3 regions of the Burkholderia sola genome follow, and region 2 is predicted to be linked to each of the others. Evidence: predicted binding sites of a transcription regulator. Region 2 holds the regulator's gene; each other region holds the start of a gene.
The links. The regulator LexA, encoded in region 2, represses DNA repair genes until DNA is damaged. The targets are predictions, from matches to a motif close to ACTGTATNNNNATACAGT.
Positions count from the first base shown of each region.

Region 1: the regulator LexA is predicted to act here: its motif matches at 2,593-2,610, upstream of imuA (translesion DNA synthesis-associated protein ImuA).
Region 3: the regulator LexA is predicted to act here: its motif matches at 4,929-4,946, upstream of KR541_RS17340 (DUF2471 family protein).

Region 1 is NZ_FR989675.1:3,186,404-3,192,816, reverse strand. It holds gene KR541_RS14735 (MetQ/NlpA family ABC transporter substrate-binding protein) at 1-805, shown strand, start outside; gene KR541_RS14730 (STM2901 family protein) at 1,199-1,654, shown strand; gene KR541_RS14725 (DUF1493 family protein) at 1,648-1,980, shown strand; gene KR541_RS14720 (VF_A0006 family four-cysteine protein) at 2,107-2,415, opposite strand; gene imuA (translesion DNA synthesis-associated protein ImuA) at 2,624-3,331, shown strand; gene KR541_RS14710 (Y-family DNA polymerase) at 3,264-4,760, shown strand; gene KR541_RS14705 (error-prone DNA polymerase) at 4,767-6,413, shown strand, end outside.
Region 2 is NZ_FR989675.1:1,727,997-1,734,409, reverse strand. It holds gene cysT (sulfate ABC transporter permease subunit CysT) at 1-51, opposite strand, end outside; gene KR541_RS08045 (sulfate ABC transporter substrate-binding protein) at 187-1,224, opposite strand; gene lexA (transcriptional repressor LexA) at 1,489-2,136, shown strand; gene KR541_RS08035 (hypothetical protein) at 2,162-2,497, shown strand; gene KR541_RS08030 (DUF2939 domain-containing protein) at 2,527-3,246, shown strand; gene KR541_RS08025 (universal stress protein) at 3,340-3,837, opposite strand; gene nodI (nodulation factor ABC transporter ATP-binding protein NodI) at 4,169-5,083, shown strand; gene KR541_RS08015 (ABC transporter permease) at 5,090-5,923, shown strand; gene KR541_RS08010 (hypothetical protein) at 5,996-6,413, opposite strand, start outside.
Region 3 is NZ_FR989676.1:185,321-191,733, reverse strand. It holds gene KR541_RS17360 (aconitase X) at 1-622, shown strand, start outside; gene KR541_RS17355 (aconitase X swivel domain-containing protein) at 615-1,064, shown strand; gene KR541_RS17350 (AraC family transcriptional regulator) at 1,078-2,160, opposite strand; gene KR541_RS17345 (NADPH-dependent 2,4-dienoyl-CoA reductase) at 2,236-4,269, shown strand; gene KR541_RS17340 (DUF2471 family protein) at 4,465-4,869, opposite strand; gene KR541_RS17335 (LysR family transcriptional regulator) at 5,007-5,900, opposite strand; gene KR541_RS17330 (NAD(P)H-dependent oxidoreductase) at 5,987-6,413, shown strand, end outside.

The DNA of each region.
Region 1 (6,413 bases), 1.5 Mb from region 2:
CAGTCTCCTGAAGGTATTTTCCGTGCTGGCCACCGGCGCCGCGCTGACGCTGTCGGCAGGCGCGCATGCCGAAGACAAGGTGATCAAGGTCGGTACGGTCGCCGGCCCGGATGCGCAAGTGTGGCAAGTCGTGCAGAAGGTCGCGAAGGAGAAGGAAGGCCTGAACGTGAAGGTCATCGAGTTCAACGACTACGTGCAGCCGAACGCGGCGCTCGATTCGGGCGACCTCGACGCGAACAGCTTCCAGCATCAGCCCTACCTCGACAGCCAGGTGAAGCAGCGCGGCTACAAGATCGTCAGCGCGGGTCTGACCTACATTTCGCCGATCGGCGTGTATTCGAAGAAGTTCAAGTCGCTGAAGGATCTGCCGCAGGGCGCGAAGCTCGCGGTGCCGAACGATCCGTCGAACGAGAACCGTGCGCTGCTGCTGTTGCAGACGCAAGGCGTGATCAAGCTGAAGGCCGGCGCCGGCACGGGCGGCAACAACGCGACGGTGCTCGACATCGCCGAGAACCCGAAGAAGCTGAAGATCTCCGAACTCGACGCCGCGCAACTGCCGCGCGTGCTGTCGGACGTCGACGCGGCCGTGATCAACACGAACTACGCGCTGGCCGCGAACCTGCAGCCGACCAAGGACGCGATCGCGCTCGAAGCGCTGACGAGCCCGTACGCGAACCTGATCGCCGTGCGTGCGAAGGACAAGGATCAGCCGTGGGTGAAGAAGCTGGTGAAGGCGTACCAGTCGACGGAAGTGAAGGAATTCATCAAGAAGCAGTTCAAGGGCTCGATGGTCGCGTCGTTCTGAGCGCGATCGGTTGATCGAACGAAGGCCTGCACGTGTGCAGGCCTTTTTTTCGTGTGCGAGCGGAATGCTTTCGAGATGCAGGAGTAGCGTGAAGATTACACGCCGCAATTGCATTGACGTTCATGGATAAAGCCGTTTGGTAACGGTTCGACACGTTGGTATGAAACATGTGCGAGACCGCTCGAATTCGGAATCGCTATGCACTTTCTCTCTCCGGCGTCCCGTTGCGCCCGTCATTGCTCGCGTCGAGCAGAATGACGATTTATTCCGCGTGAGATTCCACCGTCGTTGCGGTGCGATCGGTCAACAGATCGGCCGGGCTTGTCGGCACGGTAACCGTACGTCTTCGTTAGACTAAAAAACATTTTTAAAAATTACGAACGAGGACGCTGAATGAGTGCTGTCGAGAAATTGAGTGCGGCTTACCATTACTATGGGATGGTCAATCTGACTGCGGGAGAATTGTTCTTCTGGATCATGGTTGACGAAACGATGAATCAGTTGGGCGTCGATGATGCCGTGTCGGTTGGTATGATCTTGCTGGGTAGAAGTAATTTGCCGACCAGGGCAAAGCCGATCGACGCGATACAGGGGACTTCGCTTGCAAGCAAATACTCAAGAAGGGTTTTTCAAAAGGCTCAATTCCCGTTTGGTTGGAAATTGCCAACACTGGTAGGCGGACCGGTGCGAAATTTGAAAATCAGGCTGGTTAGAAACATCGGAACCTTCGTAGGAAGAACGATCCCCGTGCTTGGTTGGGTGATTCTTGCAAGGGATATTTCTATTATTGCCGGCAAGACGGTGGCTCACTACAATAGAGTTGCAAGGGAGGGGGATAGGTTATGGTAGATCTTGAAAAAAGGGTGATTGAGTTTGTAAGGAAAAAGTCCGGATTCTCTATATCATTCATGGCCGATGAGATAACGGAAAGTACCGATTTGGATCTGGACTTGCGTTTTGATGATTGTGAGGTCGAGGATCTGATGCGGGAGTATTCGGCGAAATTTAATGTTGATATAAGTGGGTTCGATATTAAAAAATATTATCCGGAAGACGATTCTTCGTTTCTTGACTTGATCAATCCGTTTAAGAAAAAAGTGATCCATCGTGTTCCGGATCTGAATGTTCGAATGCTGATCGCATCGGCAAAAGCGGGGCGCTGGCTCTACGACTGACCGCTCACCGAGTTTGTCTACGACCTGACGGGGGGCGCTGTCCGGCGTTGCTGCAAACATCGCGCAGCCCCTTTTTCATATCGGTGCGCGTAAAGGAGGGCCGACAGCGTGGCGTTCAGCGCGCGCTCACATCTCCCCACGCCGCGAGCAGATCGACATGATCTGCTGGATCGCATAGTTGTCGCGCACGCCCGGCAGCGACTGCACCACGCACTCGTGAAAGCGCCGTTCGCGCGGCAGCAGCATCGCGTTGTTGCGGTACAGCGCATCGCATGAGCGCTGGATCAGCTGCGCGGCGGCGCCATTGCGGCTCTCGCGCAGCGCATTGAGCATGCAGTCGTCGTATTGCGCGCTGCCGTCGGTCAGCGCGAAGGCTGCTCCCGGCAGCGCCAGCGCGACGGCCACCCATGCGATCGCACGAATCGTTCGTTTCAAGTCCCCTCCGATGGTGTGGGTCGGGTCGGCGGACAGCATAACGTAAAGTGGTCGACGCGGCTGACGCGTTGCGGGCCGGCGCGCCGTGGCATGACGGGCGCGCCGGCTTCTCCCCGATTTCTTCCGACGAAAACCGGTTTTACACCGCTGCTGTGCGGCGCGGACGCATTGCCATATACTGTATATCCATACAGTTGTGGGTGGCATCATGCTCGCATCCTCCATTTCTCCCGAGTCCCTTCATCCGTCGCTGTGGCGCGGCTCGCAGCTCGCGCGCGGCGGTCCGCGCACGATCGAGACCGGCTTCGCGCCGCTGTCGGCCGAGCTGCCGGGCGGCGGCTGGCCGGTCGGCGGCCTCGTCGAACTGCTGGCCGCGCAGCCGGGCTGCGGCGAGATGCGGCTGCTCGCACCCGCGCTCGCCCGCGCCGTCAGCGCGCGGCGGCCGCTCGCGCTCGTCGCGCCGCCGCAGTCGCCGCATGCCACCGCGCTCGCCAGCCTCGGCGTGCCGGCCGACGCGCTGCTGTGGTTGCGCGCCGGTAGCCGCACCGATGCGCTGTGGGCCGCCGAGCAGGCGCTCAAGACCGGCTGTTGCGGCGCGCTGCTGCTCTGGCAGGACGCGCGGCCCGATGCGCTGCGGCGCCTGCATCTCGCGGCCGCGCGCACCGGCGACACGCTGTTCGTGATGCTGCGCCCGCTGTCGGCCGCGCGGCAGCCGTCGCCGGCCGTGCTGCGCGTCGCGCTGCATCCGGTGCCGGGCGGCGTGTCGCTCGACATCGTCAAGCGTCGCGGGCCCGCGCGCAGCGAGCCGCTCGTGCTCGATTTGCCGTCGCCCATCGTGGAGAGCCGCTATGCGCGTCTTGCTCGGCATCCATCTGCCGCGCCTGCCGCTCGACGTGTGCGCCCCGCCGCCGTCTGACGCAGCGGCCGGCGAGGCCGGCGACGCAGGCTGCGCGGTGCTCGAGCAGGGTGTCGTGCTGATCGCCGATGCGGCCGCGCGCCGACAGGGCGTGCGCGCGGGCATGAAGCGCGGCGGCGTGCTGACGCTCGCGCCCGCGACGCAGCTCGTCGAACGCGATCCCGCCCGCGAAGCCGATGCGCTGCGCGCGGTCGCGCTCGCGCTGCTGCGCTTCTCGCCGTGCGTCGCGCTCGACGACGAAGCCACGCTGATCGTCGACGTCGGCCCGAGCCTGCGCCTGTTCGGCGGGCTGCCGTCGCTGTGCCGCCAGGTGCGCGCGACGCTCGCGGCGCTCGGCTATGCGGCGCGCCTGTCCGCCGCGCCGACCGGGCGCGGCGCGTGGCTGCTCGCGCGCACGTCGGCGCGCTCGCGCATGCGGCGCCGCGTCGCGCGTCACGCGTCGCTCGTCCGCACGCTCGACCGGCTGCCCTGCGTGCTGCTGCCCGACGCGCGTCCGTATGCGGGCTGGTTCGACGGCCTCGGCTGTCGCACGCTTGCCGATCTGCGCCGCCTGCCGCGCGCGGGGCTGCAGCGGCGTTGCGGTCCCGCGCTGCTGGCCGCGCTCGATCGGGCGTACGGCGAAGCGGTCGAGCCGCTCGCGTGGATGGCGGTGCCGCCCGTGTTCGACGTGCGGCTCGAATTGCCGGAGCGCGTCGACTACGCGGAAGCCGTGCTGTTCGCCGCACGGCGGCTCGTCGTGCAGCTGTGCGGCTGGCTGGCCGCGCGGCAACTGTCGCTGGCCGCGATGACGTTCGAGCTCGAGCACGAGCGCGGCCGCCAGGCCGTGCCGCCGACCCCGCTCGAACTCGCGTTCGCGGCGCCCGTGCGCGACGAAGCGCATTTCATGCGGCTGCTCGGTGAGCGGCTCGCGCGCGTCGAGCTGCCGGCCGCGGTGATCGCGGTGCGGCTGAAGGCCACGCGCGTCGAACCGGTCGCGCCGCCGGCCGACGATCTTTTTCCCGAGCCGGGCGGTACGCGGGAAACCCGCGAGCGGTTGCTCGAGCTGCTGGTCGCGCGGCTCGGCACGGACAACGTATTGCGCGCGGCGCCTGTCGCCGATCATCGTCCCGAGGTCGCGAACCGCTGGTTGCCGCTCGATGCGCAAGCGGGCAAGCCTGTTGCCGGTCCGCCCGCCGCGCCGCCGCGTCCCGCGTGGCTGCTCGCCGAACCGCTGCCGCTTCTGATGCGCGGCGAGCGGCCGGTATTTCATACGCCACTCCGGATGATGTCGTCGGCCGAGCGGATCGAGGCCGGGTGGTTCGACGGACAGTTGATCGCACGCGATTACCACGTCGCGCAGGACGAAGAGGGCGCGTGCTACTGGGTATTCATGGAGCGGACGAGCAGTCAGGCTGCCCCGCGCTGGTTCCTGCACGGTTTGTTCGGGTGAGCGGAGATGGCTGCGGAATTCAGTTTGCTGCCCGATTACGCGGAGTTGTTCTGCCGCTCGAACTTTTCGTTCCTGCATGGCGCGTCGCATGCGGACGAACTGGTCGAGCGTGCGGCGGAACTCGGCTATCGCGGGATCGCGATCACCGACGAATGCTCGCTCGCCGGCGCGCCGCGCATGCATGTCGCCGCGAAGGCGAAAGGGCTGCCGCTTGTCATCGGTTCGTATTTCGACGTCACGCCGGATGAAGTCGCGCCCGGCCAGGATCCGGGCCCCGGTGCGTTCGGGCTCGTGTTGCTCGCGCAGAACCGCGAAGGGTACGGCAACCTGTCCGAGTTGATTTCGTGGCGGCGGATGGAGTCGCCGAAGGGAACTTACCGGCTGACGTCGCGAATGTTGTCGAGGCCGCCTGAGAAATTCGCCCATCTGCGCGGCATGCCCGACTGCTTCGCGATTCTCGTGCCGACGTATCCGGTGCGGGCGGCCGTGCTCGATGCGCAGGTCGCATGGTTCCGCGCGACCTTCGGCGAGCGTGCGCGGCTCGGGCTCGTGCAGTTGCAGCGTGCGCTGGATGGTGCGCAGCGCGACGAGATTCGCGAGGCCGGCAAACGGCGCGGCGTGCGCATCGTCGCGCTTGGCGACGTGACGATGCATAAACGCTCCTGCAAACCGCTGCAGGACGTGATGACGGCGATTCGCGTCGGGATGCCGGTTTCTGAATGCGGCTATGCGCTCGCGCCGAATGCGGAGCAGCATCTGCGTTGGCGGAAGCGAATCGCAGAACTGTTTTCGCCGAACGAGATGGCGGAGACGTGCGCGATTCTCGATGCATGCGACGTCGATCTCGGCAAGCTGCGCTACGAGTATCCCGACGAGATCGTGCCGAAGGGGCTCACGCCGACGCGCTATCTGGAACAGGAAACCTTCGCGGGAGCGGCCGGGCGTTATCCGAACGGCATCCCGGAAAAAGTAGAGCAGCAGATCCGGTACGAACTCGATCTGATCGCCCGGCTGAAATACGAGCCGTTCTTCCTGACCGTCTACGACATCGTAAAATACGCGCGCAGCCAGAACATCCTGTGCCAGGGCCGCGGCTCAGCCGCGAATTCGGTGGTCTGCTATTGCCTCGGCATCACCGAAGTGAATCCCGAGCAAAGCACGATGCTGTTCGAGCGCTTCATCAGCGCGGAACGCGGCGAGCCGCCCGACATCGACGTCGATTTCGAGCATCAGCGCCGGGAAGAAGTGATCCAGCACATCTACAAAAAATACGGGCACGACCGCGCCGCGCTCGCGGCCGCCGTTTCGACGTATCGTCCGCGCGGCGTGCTGCGCGAAACCGGCAAGGCGCTCGGCGTCGACCCGATGCTGGTCGATCGGGTCGCGAAGGGGCATCGCTGGTTCGACGGCAGCCGCGATCTGCTGCAGCAATTCGCGTCGACCGGGCTCGATCCCGAAACGCCGCTGATTCGCACATGGGCCGAACTGGCGGGGCGCTTGCTCAACTTCCCGCGTCACCTGTCGCAGCATTCGGGCGGCTTCGTGATCAGCCGCGGCAAGCTCACGCGGCTCGTGCCGGTCGAGAACGCGGCGATGGACGGGCGGCGCGTGATCCAGTGGGACAAGGACGATCTCGAGGCGCTCGGGCTGATG
Region 2 (6,413 bases):
CACGCCGAAACCGGGCAGCGCGCTCGGCTTGCGAAAGGTGTACGTCGTCATCGGATGCTCTTGCTGGGTCGATGCTGCTCACGGGTCCGACGCAAACGCCGGCGCAGTGAATCGCGCCGGCGAGCCGTCGGGGACGCGGCGCGCTGTCGTGGCGCGCCGCTTGTCGTTATGGTGTGACTGCGTGCGTTACTGCGGCTTGTAGATCGAATCGAACACGCCGCCGTCCGCGAAATGCGTCTTCTGCGCATTGGTCCAGCCGCCGAACGTGTCGTCGACCGTGTACAGCTTCAGCTTCGGGAACTGCTTGGTCAGCTCCGCCGGTACGTTCTTCGAACGCGGCCGGTAGTAGTTGCGCGCCGCGATTTCCTGGCCTTGCGGGCTGTACAGAAAATTCAGGTATGCCTCGGCCAGCTTGCGCGTGCCCTTCTTGTCGACCACCTTGTCGACCACCGCGACGGGCGGCTCGGCCAGGATGCTCACCGACGGCACGACGATCTCGAACTTGTCGGTGCCGAATTCCTTGACCGACAGGAATGCCTCGTTTTCCCATGCGATCAGCACGTCGCCGATCCCGCGCTGCACGAAGCTCGTCGTCGCGCCCCGCGCGCCCGAATCGAGCACGCCTGCGTTCTTGTAGAGCTTCGAGACGAATTCCTTCGCGGTCTGCTCGTTGCCGCCCGGCTTGTGCTGGGCGTACGCCCATGCGGCCAGGTAGTTCCAGCGCGCGCCGCCCGAGGTCTTCGGGTTCGGCGTGACGATCGAGATGCCCGGCTTGGTCAGGTCGTCCCAGTCCTTGATCCCCTTCGGATTGCCCTTGCGCACGAGGAACACGATCGTCGACGTGTACGGCGACGCGTTGTCGGGCAGGCGCTTCTGCCAATCCTTGTTCACCAGCCCCTTGTTCGCGAGCGCGTCGATGTCGTACGCGAGCGCCAGCGTGACGACGTCGGCCTGCAGCCCGTCGAGCACCGAGCGCGCCTGCGCGCCCGAACCGCCGTGCGACTGCTTGAAGTTGACCGTTTCGCCCGTCTTCGCCTTCCACTCCTTGCCGAACGCCTGGTTGAAATCCTGATACAGCTCGCGCGTCGGGTCGTACGACACGTTCAGGAAGGTCGTATCGGCCTGCGCATGCGTCGCGACGCCCAGCGCCGCCGCCGCGCCCAGCGCGAGTGTTGCGATCAGGCGACCCACTCCGCCCACCAGCCCCGTATTGCGCTTCGCCATCCTTGGTTCTCCAGTGTTGTCGGTATTGCGATGTCGGGCCAGTCTATCGAACGGGTTACATGATTAAAAATAATCGTTCCTTATTTTTTAATACTCAAAAGTGCTAACGCAGACGGGATGGACGGTTGCGGCGGACAAACCGGCGTCAGGACGTCGCGAAATCACGCCGGAACCGGCGCGATCGCGTCGAACCTCAAGTAACACTTGAAATTCCCCAAGTACTGTATAAAAATACAGCTCACTGTCTATCCATACAGTTCAGCCATGACCAAACTCACCGCCCGTCAGCAGCAAGTGTTCGACTTGATCCGTCGCGCGATCGAGCGCTCCGGATTCCCGCCCACCCGTGCCGAGATCGCGGCCGAGCTGGGCTTCAGTTCGCCGAATGCCGCCGAGGAGCACCTGCGCGCGCTGGCGCGCAAGGGCGTGATCGAGCTGGCGGCCGGCGCGTCGCGCGGCATCCGGCTGCTCGGCCTCGACGACGCCCCACATCAGTTCACGCTGCCGCACGCCGGCCTGATGCAACTGTCGCTGCCGCTCGTCGGCCGCGTCGCGGCCGGTAGCCCGATCCTCGCGCAGGAGCACATCTCGCAGCACTACGCGTGCGATCCCGCGCTGTTCACCAGCAAGCCCGACTATCTGCTGAAGGTGCGCGGCCTGTCGATGCGCGACGCCGGCATTCTCGACGGCGACCTCCTCGCCGTGCAGAAGCGCACGGAAGCGAAGGACGGCCAGATCATCGTCGCGCGTCTGGGCGACGACGTCACGGTCAAGCGCCTGATGCGCCGGCCTGGCGGCCTCGAGCTGATCGCGGAGAACCCGGATTACGAAAACATCTTCGTCAAGGCCGGCAGCGCGGATTTCGCGCTGGAAGGCATCGCCGTCGGGCTGATCCGCTCGGGCGAACTCTGACATTCCGTCTCGCTAGGAGAACATCATGGAACGCCTTTCCCGCCTGCTGCCTTTCCGTCAATTCGGTCGCCTGCGTCATCTGCGCGGCCGCACGCCCTGCGCACCGCTGTCCGCGGCTGCGCCTGTGCAAGAAGAAATCGCAGTCGAACGGCAGGCGTCCCTGCTGCCGTCAGCGCTCCCCGCGTTCGCGCGGGTGTCGCTGAACGCCGGTCTGAATCATGCGGAACCCGCGCGCCGCGCGCCGGTGCGCGTCTATCACGGCCGCTCGCGCCTGATCATGGTGGGCACGATCGATGCCGTGTGCCGGATGATCGATCGCTGCATCGCGGAGGAACGATCGGCCACGCCGGGCGGTCTCTGATTGCGGAACCTTCCCGCACCGGAGGCAACGTGACTGAATCGTCGCGCCGCGCTTGGCGAATCAAGCCGCTGCTGATCGTCGCGCTGGTCGTCGCCCTCATTGCGGCGCTCGGCTATGCGTACGCGTCACCGTATGTCGCGCTCGGTCGCCTGAAATCGGCGATCGATGCGCGCGATGCGCAGGCGATCAGCGAGTATGTCGATTTTCCGTCGCTGCGCATCAGCCTGAAGCAGCAGGTCACGGAAGAGTTGATGCGCCGGATCGACGCCGTGAAGAAGAACAATCCGTTAGCGGTGATTGGCGCGCTGATCGGGTCGGCGCTGATCGGCCCGCTGGTCGATGCGTACGCGACCCCGGAAGGCGTCGCCGCGTTGATGAGCGGATTGCCGCCGCGCGGCAATCCCGGCGAGCGCCCGCCCGAGTGGTCGAATCAGCCGCCAGCAGGCAATGCGTCCGGCAACCCGCCTGCCGCACCGCCCGTCAATCCGGCGCCGGCAAGTGCTGCGGTACCGGGCGGCAACGCGGCCGCTTCGGCCGCATCGTCGCCGGCACCTGCGCCCGCCGCACCTGCCAGCCCGAGCGAAGCAACGCAAGCGCCGCGCCAGCAGCAAACCAGCGCGGGCTACCGGAATATCGATGAATTCGTCGTCACATATCAGCGCAGCGCCGACGGCACGCGCTATGCGGCGATCTTCCACCGCTTCGGGCTGTTCTCGTGGAAATTGTCCGGAATCGACCTGCACGCATAACAGGCCGCGCTCGGTGCGCGCGCTGCCAATGCAGCGCGACGCCTGACCGGCCCGCATCGCCGGTCGGGCTGTCAGGGTCATCCAGCCTTTAGGTCATTGGCTGCTCGCCGTGGCCGCTTCACGTTCGCGCGCGATTTCGGCCTTCTGCTCTTCCGCCGACGAGCACGCGACCAGAATGCTGCAGTTCACGCGATCGAGCAGTTGCGTATTGCCCGACCCCATCCACCATCTCGACAATCCGCTGCGGCACCGGTGGCCGACGACGACGAGGTCGACCTTCAGCTCCGACGCGAGATTCGCGATTTCGTCGATCGGATAACCGAATGCGAAATGGCCTTCGGCCTGGACGCCGCGCTCGCGCAGCCAGTTCACGCCTTCCTGCAGGATTTCGCGCGCGGTTTCCTCGAAGCGGCCGCATGCGACGTCGGTCAGCAAACCCGCGCTTTGCGCGATGCTCGAACGCATGTCCACGACCGACAGCAAGTGCGTTTCGGCCTTCAGGTCCATTGCGAGATTGGCGCCGTAACGCAGCGCCTTGCGCCCTTCGAGCGTGCCGTCGTAACACAGCAAAATCTTGTTGTAGCTAGCCATGAAGCCTCCCTATCGCGACAACGAGCCTACGCATTCATCATGGTGCGCCGCAATTCAGGACGCAAGGGATGGAAAACGCTGATTCGCCCCGCTCGGCGCGTGCGCGATGATGCAGTGCACGATCGGTGCGTGCTTGCCTCGCACCGTGCGCGCATGCCCTCAAGCGATGCAGCGATGCACTAGAATGGCCCCGTTCCACGTCCGGCGGGCCAGCTCGCGCCGGCGTCGTATGCTTCGGCCATGCCCATGTGACACGCCTTCGCGCGATCCGTTCGCACACGGGCCGCGGGCCGGGCGGCGGAACGCACCCGCTTACAACGACAACACGCCCATGTCCGTCGCACCAATCGATTTCCGCAACGTCGAAAAGCGCTATGGCGACAAGCTCGTCGTCAATGGCCTGTCCTTCAACGTGAAGGCCGGCGAATGCTATGGTCTGCTCGGGCCGAATGGCGCCGGCAAGACCACGACGCTGAAGATGCTGCTCGGCCTCGCGCATCCCGACGCAGGCACGATCGCGCTGTGCGGCGAACCGGTTCCATCGCGTGCGCGACATGCACGGCGGCGAGTCGGGGTCGTCCCGCAGTTCGACAACCTCGACCCCGACTTCACCGTCCGTGAAAACCTGCTCGTGTTCAGCCGCTATTTCGGGATGTCCGCGCAGGCCGCACGCGCGCTCGTGCCGCCGCTGCTCGAATTCGCGAAGCTGGAAAACAAGGCCGATGCAAAAGTCGGCGAACTGTCGGGCGGCATGAAACGCCGCCTCACGCTCGCCCGCGCGCTCGTCAACGATCCCGACGTGCTGGTGCTCGACGAGCCGACGACGGGCCTCGATCCGCAGGCGCGCCACCTGATGTGGGAGCGGCTGCGCTCGCTGCTCGCGCGCGGCAAGACGATCCTGATCACCACCCATTTCATGGAAGAAGCCGAGCGCCTGTGCGATCGGCTGTGCGTGATCGAGGAAGGCCGCAAGATCGCCGAAGGTGCGCCGCATGCACTGATCGAATCGGAGATCGGCTGCGACGTGATCGAGATCTACGGGCCGGATCCGGTCGCGCTGCGCGACGAGTTGTCGGCATTCGCGAAGCACACCGAGATCAGCGGCGAGACGCTGTTCTGCTACGTGACCGACCCCGAACCGGTCAGCGCACGACTCACGGGCCGCCCGGGGTTGCGCTATCTGCATCGCCCGGCCAATCTGGAGGATGTGTTCCTGCGGCTCACGGGCCGCGAGATGCAGGACTGATCGACCATGGACGTCCGCAACTATTCCGCCACCACGCCATCGGCCCCGCCGCGCGCGTCGCGCTTCGCGATCGCGATGCCGGCGAACGCAAGCAACTGGGTCGCCGTCTGGCGGCGCAACTATCTCGTGTGGCGCAAGCTCGCGCTCGCGTCGATGTTCGGCAATCTCGCCGATCCGATGATCTATCTGTTCGGGCTGGGTTTCGGGCTCGGCCTGATGCTCGGCCATGTCGACGGCGTGTCGTATATCGCGTTCCTCGCGGCCGGCACGGTCGGCTCGAGCGTGATGATGTCCGCGAGCTTCGAATCGATGTATTCGGGTTTCTCGCGGATGCACGTGCAGCGCACGTGGGAAGCGATCATGCATACGCCGCTCGCGCTCGGCGACATCGTGCTCGGCGAGATCGTCTGGGCGGCCAGCAAGGCGATGCTGTCGGGGAGCGCGATCATGCTCGTCGCGGGCGTGCTCGGCTACGCGGCGTTTCCGTCGATGCTCGCGGTGCTGCCCGTGATCGCGCTGGCCGGCCTCGCGTTCGCCAGCCTCGCGATGATCGTCACGGCGCTCGCGCCATCCTACGATTTCTTCATGTTCTACCAGACGCTCGTGCTGACGCCGATGCTGCTGCTGTCGGGCGTGTTCTTCCCGATCACGCAGTTGCCGCCGCTCGCGCGGCACGCGGCGCAGGCGCTGCCGCTCGCGAATGCGGTCGAGCTGATCCGGCCTGCGATGCTCGGTCGGCCGGCGACCGACATCGCGTTGCACGTCGTGGTGCTCGCCGGCTACGCGGTCGGCGGGTTCCTGCTGTCCGCGTGGCTGTTCCGGCGGCGGATGATGCGCTGACGGCCGGCGCGTCGGGCACCGGGCACCGGGCACCGGGCGTCGGGCACCGGGCGCCGGCTTCATGCGACGACGTTACTCGTCGTCGTCGCTCCACGGAATTTCGACGTCGGTCAGGAACGCGACGGTCGCGAGCGGGCCGCCTTCCTGGCGGCCGAGCTTGCCGTCCGCGCGATGCCATTCGACGCGGAACTGCGTGCCCGGATCGTCGGCCACCAGATAGACCGTGCGCAGTTCTTCCTTGTCGGCTTCGTTCACCGGGCCGTCGAACGACACCAGCATCTTCTGCGGCCACAGGCCGTTGACCGGATCGTAGATGCGATCGCCTTGCGGAATGTCGATGCTGGCCTCGACGCCGATCGTTGCGGATGCCTCGATGATCATCGTGCCGAGCGCGTTCAGCACGGCAGTCGCCCGCGCGGAATTGGCCTGGCGGATCGCGAGATCGCCGCGCGTCAGCGCCTTTTCGAGTCGAGGATGGATCTTCGGTTGG
Region 3 (6,413 bases), on a different replicon from region 2:
CAAGATCGCGGGCGCGGTCGTGCCGGCGATCGTCGGGCTGCCGGCCGACACCACCGAGGACGAACTCAAGGCGCTCGGCGCGGCCGCCGCGTCGAGCGGGGCCGTCGCGCTGTTCCATGCGGTCGGCGTGACGCCCGAGGCGCCGACGCTCGACGCCGCGTTGCACGGGCGCGCAGCGCTTCGCACGATCGACATCACGATGGCCGATCTCGACGAGATTCGCCGCACGCTGAATCACGGCGCGGCCGGCGACGCGCTGGTCGCGGTCGCGCTCGGTACACCGCATTTCTCGCTGGCCGAATTCCGCACGCTCGACACGTTGCTCGACGCGTTCGACGGCAAGCCGGCCTGCGATTTCTACGTGAACACGAGCCGCTTCATTCTGTGGGAGCTGGAGCAAGTCGGCCTCGCGGAGAAATTCGCCGCGCGCGGCGTGCAGATCGTCGTCGATACCTGCACGTACATCACGCCGGTGATGAAGCGGTTGTCGGGGCTGGTGATGACCAACTCGGGGAAATGGGCGTCGTATGCGCCCGCGAACATCGGCGTGACGGTCGCGTACGGCAGCATGCGCGAATGCGTGCGGTCCGCGTACGAAGGCAAGGTGCGATTCGATGACTGAAGCGACGGACACATTCTTGACGGGCGACACGCTCGTGCCGGGCAGCGCGTGTGCGCGGCCTTTCGTGCTCGAGAAGCCGCTCAGCTTCTGGGGCGGCTACGACTCGGGCGCGGGCAGGATCGTCGATCGCGGGCATCCGCAGGCCGGCGCGAGCCTCGCCGGCAAGGTGATGGTGATGCCGCACGCGAAGGGATCGAGTTCGAGCAGCAGCGTGCTCGCGGAAGCGGTGCGCAACGGCACCGGGCCGGTCGGGATCGTGCTGAAGGAGCGCGACCTGATCATCTCGATCGGCGCGATCGTGGCAGCGGAGCTGTATGCGATCGCGGTGCCGGTGGTGTGCGTGAGCGATGACGTGTACGACGCGATCGTCGCCGCAACGGGTGACGTGCGGATTGACGCGGGCGAGGGGGACGGCGGCGCGCGGGTTTATATCGGGCGCTGATACGTCGCGCACGTCATTCGCGTCCCGCCCCCGCAGCCGCTTCCCGAAACGCGCTCGGCGTCTGCCCGGCCCAGCGCCGGAACGCGCGCGTGAAATTCGCCGGGTCGGTGAATTGCAGCCGCTCGGCGATCGTTTTCAGGTCGAGATCCGACGCGGCGAGCAACTGCTTCGCATCACGAAACCGCGCTTCGTCGAGCAATTGCCGATAGCTCGACCCGGCTTCCTCCAGCCGGCGCCGCAGCGTGCGCGTCGACACGAGCAGCGCATCGGCGAGCGTATCCGGCCCCGGATAATCGCCGGCGGCGCGCGCCAGTTCCGCGCGAACGCGCTCGACCAGATCGCCTTCCTCCTGCCGCACCTGCGCGTATTCGCGTTCCACCTGCACGAGCGCTTGCCGGTGCGCGACTTCATCGGCGAGCGGCAGCGGCCAGTCGAGCACGTCGGGCGCAATCCACAGCGCATTGGCCGCGCAGCCGAATGCCACCGGCGGCAACTGGTCGCGATAGCGCGCGAAATACGCGGGCTCCGGCCACGCGAATTGCAGCCTGATCGGCGGTGACGTGCGCCCGGACCATTGCGAGATGTTCTGCGCGAGCCCCGTCAGCACGAATTCGAACATCACGTGATGCTGCAGCACGGGGTTTGCCTGCACGCCGTGCAGTTCGAGCGTCGCGCCACGCTCGTCTTCCGCATAGGTCAGCCGGTACTGGCGATTGCGCATCCGGAAGTAGCGCTGCGTGACGAACAGCGCGTCGCGGATGTCCCGCGCGGTCAGCGTCGCGTAGCCGAGAAAGCCGTGCACGGTCGGTTTCAGCAGCAGCCCGAACGCGAGCCCGATGCCCGGATCGCCGCCGATTTCGATCGCGTTGAGCACGAGCCGCCCCCATTGCGACGGCGCGACGCGCGCGTCCGGTTCGGCCAGCACCGCGTCGCGCAGGCCGGTGCCGGCGCGCACGGCGGCGAGATCGACGCCGCGAGCGGCCAGCGCCTGCAGCAGCAGGCGCGTATAGGCGACCGGAATCGTTGGCCGGCGCAGCCCGAGGCGATCCTTGCGAGACGGGGAAGTCATGTCGATTTGGCCGGAAATGACAAGCATTATGGCTGTTTGCCCCCTCACGTTCAAGGCGGCGCACGCCTACGATGGCAGGCATCGCTTCTTGCCCGAATCATCATGACGACACCCTTTCCCCATCTGCTCACACCGCTCGATCTCGGTTTCACGACGCTGAAGAATCGCGTGCTGATGGGCTCGATGCACACCGGCCTCGAGGACAGCCGCAAGACGCTGCCGCGCCTCGCCGAATATTTCGCCGAGCGAGCGCGCGGCGGGGTCGGCCTGATCGTGACGGGCGGCTTCGCGCCGAACGTGGCCGGCTGGACCAAGCCGTTCGGCGGCACGCTGATGACGTCGGCCGCCGCGCGCCGACATCGCGAGATCACGGGCGCCGTGCATGCGGAGGACGGCAAGATCGCGCTGCAGATCCTGCATACGGGCCGGTACGGTTACCACCCGTTCGCGGTCGCGCCGTCGAAGATCAAGTCGCCGATTTCGCCGTTCGCGCCGCATGAGCTGAGCGCGCGCGGCGTGGAGCGACAGATCCGTGCGTTCGTGCGCTGCGCGACGCTCGCCCGCGAAGCCGGTTACGACGGCGTAGAGATCATGGGCTCCGAGGGCTACCTGATCAACCAGTTCATCTCGATGCATACCAACAAGCGCAGCGACCAGTGGGGCGGGTCGTACGAGAACCGCATCCGCTTGCCGATCGAGATCATCGAGCGCACGCGCGAAGCGGTCGGCCGCGACTTCATCCTGATCTACCGGCTGTCGATGCTCGACCTGATTCCGGACGGCAGCGACTGGAGCGAAACCGTGCAGCTCGCGAAGGCGGTCGAGCGCGCGGGCGCGACGATCATCAACACGGGGATCGGCTGGCACGAGGCGCGCGTGCCGACGATCGCGACGTCGGTGCCGCGCGGCGCGTTCGCGTGGGTGACGAAGAAGATGAAGGGCGAGGTCGGCATCCCGCTCGTGACGACCAACCGGATCAACCGGCCCGAAGTGGCCGAGCAGATTCTCGCGGACGGTTGCGCGGACATGGTGTCGATGGCGCGCCCGCTGCTCGCGGATGCCGAGTTCGTCGTCAAGGCCGCGCAGGGGCGGGCCGACGAGATCAACACCTGCATCGGCTGCAACCAGGCGTGCCTCGATCACGCGTTCAAGAACAAGATTGCGTCGTGCCTGCTGAATCCGCGCGCGTGCCACGAGACGGAGCTGAAATACACGCCCGCACCGCAGCCGAAGCGGATCGCGGTGGTCGGCGCGGGGCCGGCCGGCCTCGCGTGCTCGACCGTGCTCGCGCAGCGCGGCCATCAGGTCGACCTGTTCGACGGCGCCGCGGAAATCGGCGGCCAGTTCAACATGGCGAAGCGGATTCCGGGCAAGGAGGAGTTTCACGAAGCGTTGAGCTACTTCGGCCGGCAGGTCGAGTTGACCGGCGTGAAGCTGCACCTGAACCGTCGCGCCGACGCGAGCGACCTGATCGCGGGCGGCTACGACGAGATCGTGCTCGCAACCGGCGTCGCGCCGCGCGACCCGAAGATTCCGGGGCAGGACGGGCCGAACGTGCTCAGCTATATCGACGTGCTCGCGGGCAAACAGCCGGTCGGGCGGCGGGTCGCGGTGGTGGGTGCGGGCGGGATCGGCTTCGATGTCGCCGAGTATCTGGTGCAGGACGGTGAATCGCCGGCACTCGATCTGGACGAATGGAAGGTCGAGTGGGGCGTGACCGACCCTGCCGCGACGCGCGGCGGCGTGACGCGTGCGCAGGTGTCGGCGCCGGCGCGGGAAGTGACGCTGTTGCAGCGCAAGGCCGCGCCGCTCGGCAAGGGGCTCGGCAAGACGACCGGCTGGATTCACCGTGCGACGCTGAAGATGAAGCAGGTGAAGATGATCGGCGGCGTGAACTACGAGCGGATCGACGCGCGCGGGCTGCATGTGTCGTACGGCGAGCAGCGCACCGATCACGAACTGATCGAAGTCGATACGATCGTGCTCTGCACGGGGCAGGAGCCGCAGCGCGCGTTGCTCGCGCCGCTGCAGGCGGCCGGTCGCTCGGTGCACCTGATCGGCGGCGCGGAACTGGCCGCCGAACTCGACGCGAAGCGCGCGATCGATCAGGGGGCGCGGCTCGCGGCGCGGTTGTAACCGGCGGGCGCTGCGATGGTCGTTCGGACGGTCGTCGCGTCGCGATGATCGGCTGAAGCGACGGTTCGCGGCTTGCCGCAGGATGCGCCGATTCGCGGCGCAAAATCATAACGAGCCACAGGGCCGACCGCGCCACCACCCAACGTGGCGGCGCGAGCCCCGCAGGCCGTGCCCGCGGCGATCGGCCAGCGAGCGTCAGGCTGCCTCGGCCCGTTCTTCCTCTTCCGCTTCGAGCATCGCCTTGACGATCAGGTAGACGGCCGGCAGGTCGTCGTCGTCGCGGCGCCAGTCGACCGGGTCCTCGACGTCCGCGGCGACCAGCCGGCTGTCGCGCAGCCGGATGAACGCGTCGACGACGGTCGGATCGTTGCGGTTCAGGAACCCGGGATTCGAGAACGCCAGCTCTTCGACGTTCAGCAGCGCCTGCCAGCTCATCGTGCGGACTGCCGCCGGATGCGTGCGGCGTCGCAGGCCGAGCGCTCGCTGCGCGGGGCCGCCGACGACACGCTGCAGATCGACGACCGCACGCTGCGCTGCGCGCTCGAAGTGGACGGGATTGAAGCCGGGTTGCTCGGGATCGAATGCGGATGACTGGAACATGGTCGCCTCACTAAAGACCGTCTCGGGATGACGGAATTCGGGTCAAATGACGCAGAAACACTGTAAATATATACAGTGATTGGTGGACTTTCAAGCCCCCGATGACAGTAAATGTCAGCCGCGTCGCGACCGGCGTGTCAGACCGCCGCCGCGATCGTCTCCCGCAGCCACCGATGCGCGGGATCGCGATGCACGCGCTCGTGCCACAGCATCGACATTTCATAGCCGGGCACCTCGACCGGCGCATCCACCACGCGCAGCGCGGGCACGTCGCGCACCAGCCGCTCGGGCAGCATCGCGACGAGATCGGTGCTCGCGACGGCCGACATCACGAACAGGAAGTGCGGCACCGACAGCACGACGCGCCGTGTGGCCCCCATCTTCGCGAGTACTTCGTCCGTCACGCCGAAGAAGCCGCCGCCGTCGGGCGACACGATCACGTGCTCGAGCGTGCCGAATTGCGCGAGCGTGGGGCGCCGCTTCAGCTTCGGGTGGTCGGCGCGGCCGATCAGCACGTAACGCTCGACGAACAGCGGCAAGCGCCGCATGCTGGGCGGCGACGCTTCGGTCATGTGGAAGGCCAGGTCGATGCCATTTCGTTCGGTATCCTGCTCGATACGCGGCGGCACGAGCTCGAGGACGGCCAGCCGCGTGCCGGGTGCGGTCGAACGCAGCGTGCGCAGCGCGGGCAGCACGATCGTCGATTCGCCGTAGTCGGTCGCGGCCACGCGCCACGTGTTCGTCGCGGTCGCGGGATCGAACGGCGTGGCCGGAATCACGGCGCGCTCGACGGCCTCGAGCGCTTCGCGCAACGGCTCGCGCAGCGCTTCCGCGCGCGCGGTCGGCCGCATCCCGCGCGGCCCCGGCAGCAGCAGCGGATCGCCGAATACGTCGCGCAGTTTCTGCAACTGCACGCTGACCGACGGCTGCGACATGTTCAGCTTCTCGGCCGCGCGTGTGACGTTGTGCTCGGCGAGCAGCACGTCCAGCGTGACGAGCAGGTTCAGATCGAGCCTTCTGAGATTATTCATGGCTATAGCTGGAATATCAGGAATTCATTTCAAATATACCGTCGAAGGCGGCATCCTGCAGTCATTCAATCCACGGAGTGACGAACATGAATGTGCTGATCGTGTATGCCCATCCGGAACCGCGTTCGCTGAACGGCGCGCTGCGCGACTTCGCGGTCGCGCATCTCGAAGCGGCCGGCCATGCGGTGCAGGTGAGCGACCTGTATGCGATGAACTGGAAGGCGGTGCTGGATGAGAACGACGTGACCGATCGCGCGCCCGACGATCGCTTCGATCCGGCGCTCGATTCGAAGCGCGCGTTCGAGGCGGGCACGCAGCGCGACGACATCGCGCGCGAACAGGACAAGCTGAAGTGGGCCGATGCGGTGATCCTGCAGTTTCCGCTGTGGTGGTTCTCGATGCCGGCGATCATGAAGGGCTGGTTCGAGCGCGTGTATGCATACGGCTTTGCGTACGGTGTCGGCGAGCATTCCGATACGCACTGGGGCGACCGCTACGGCGAAGGGATGTTGG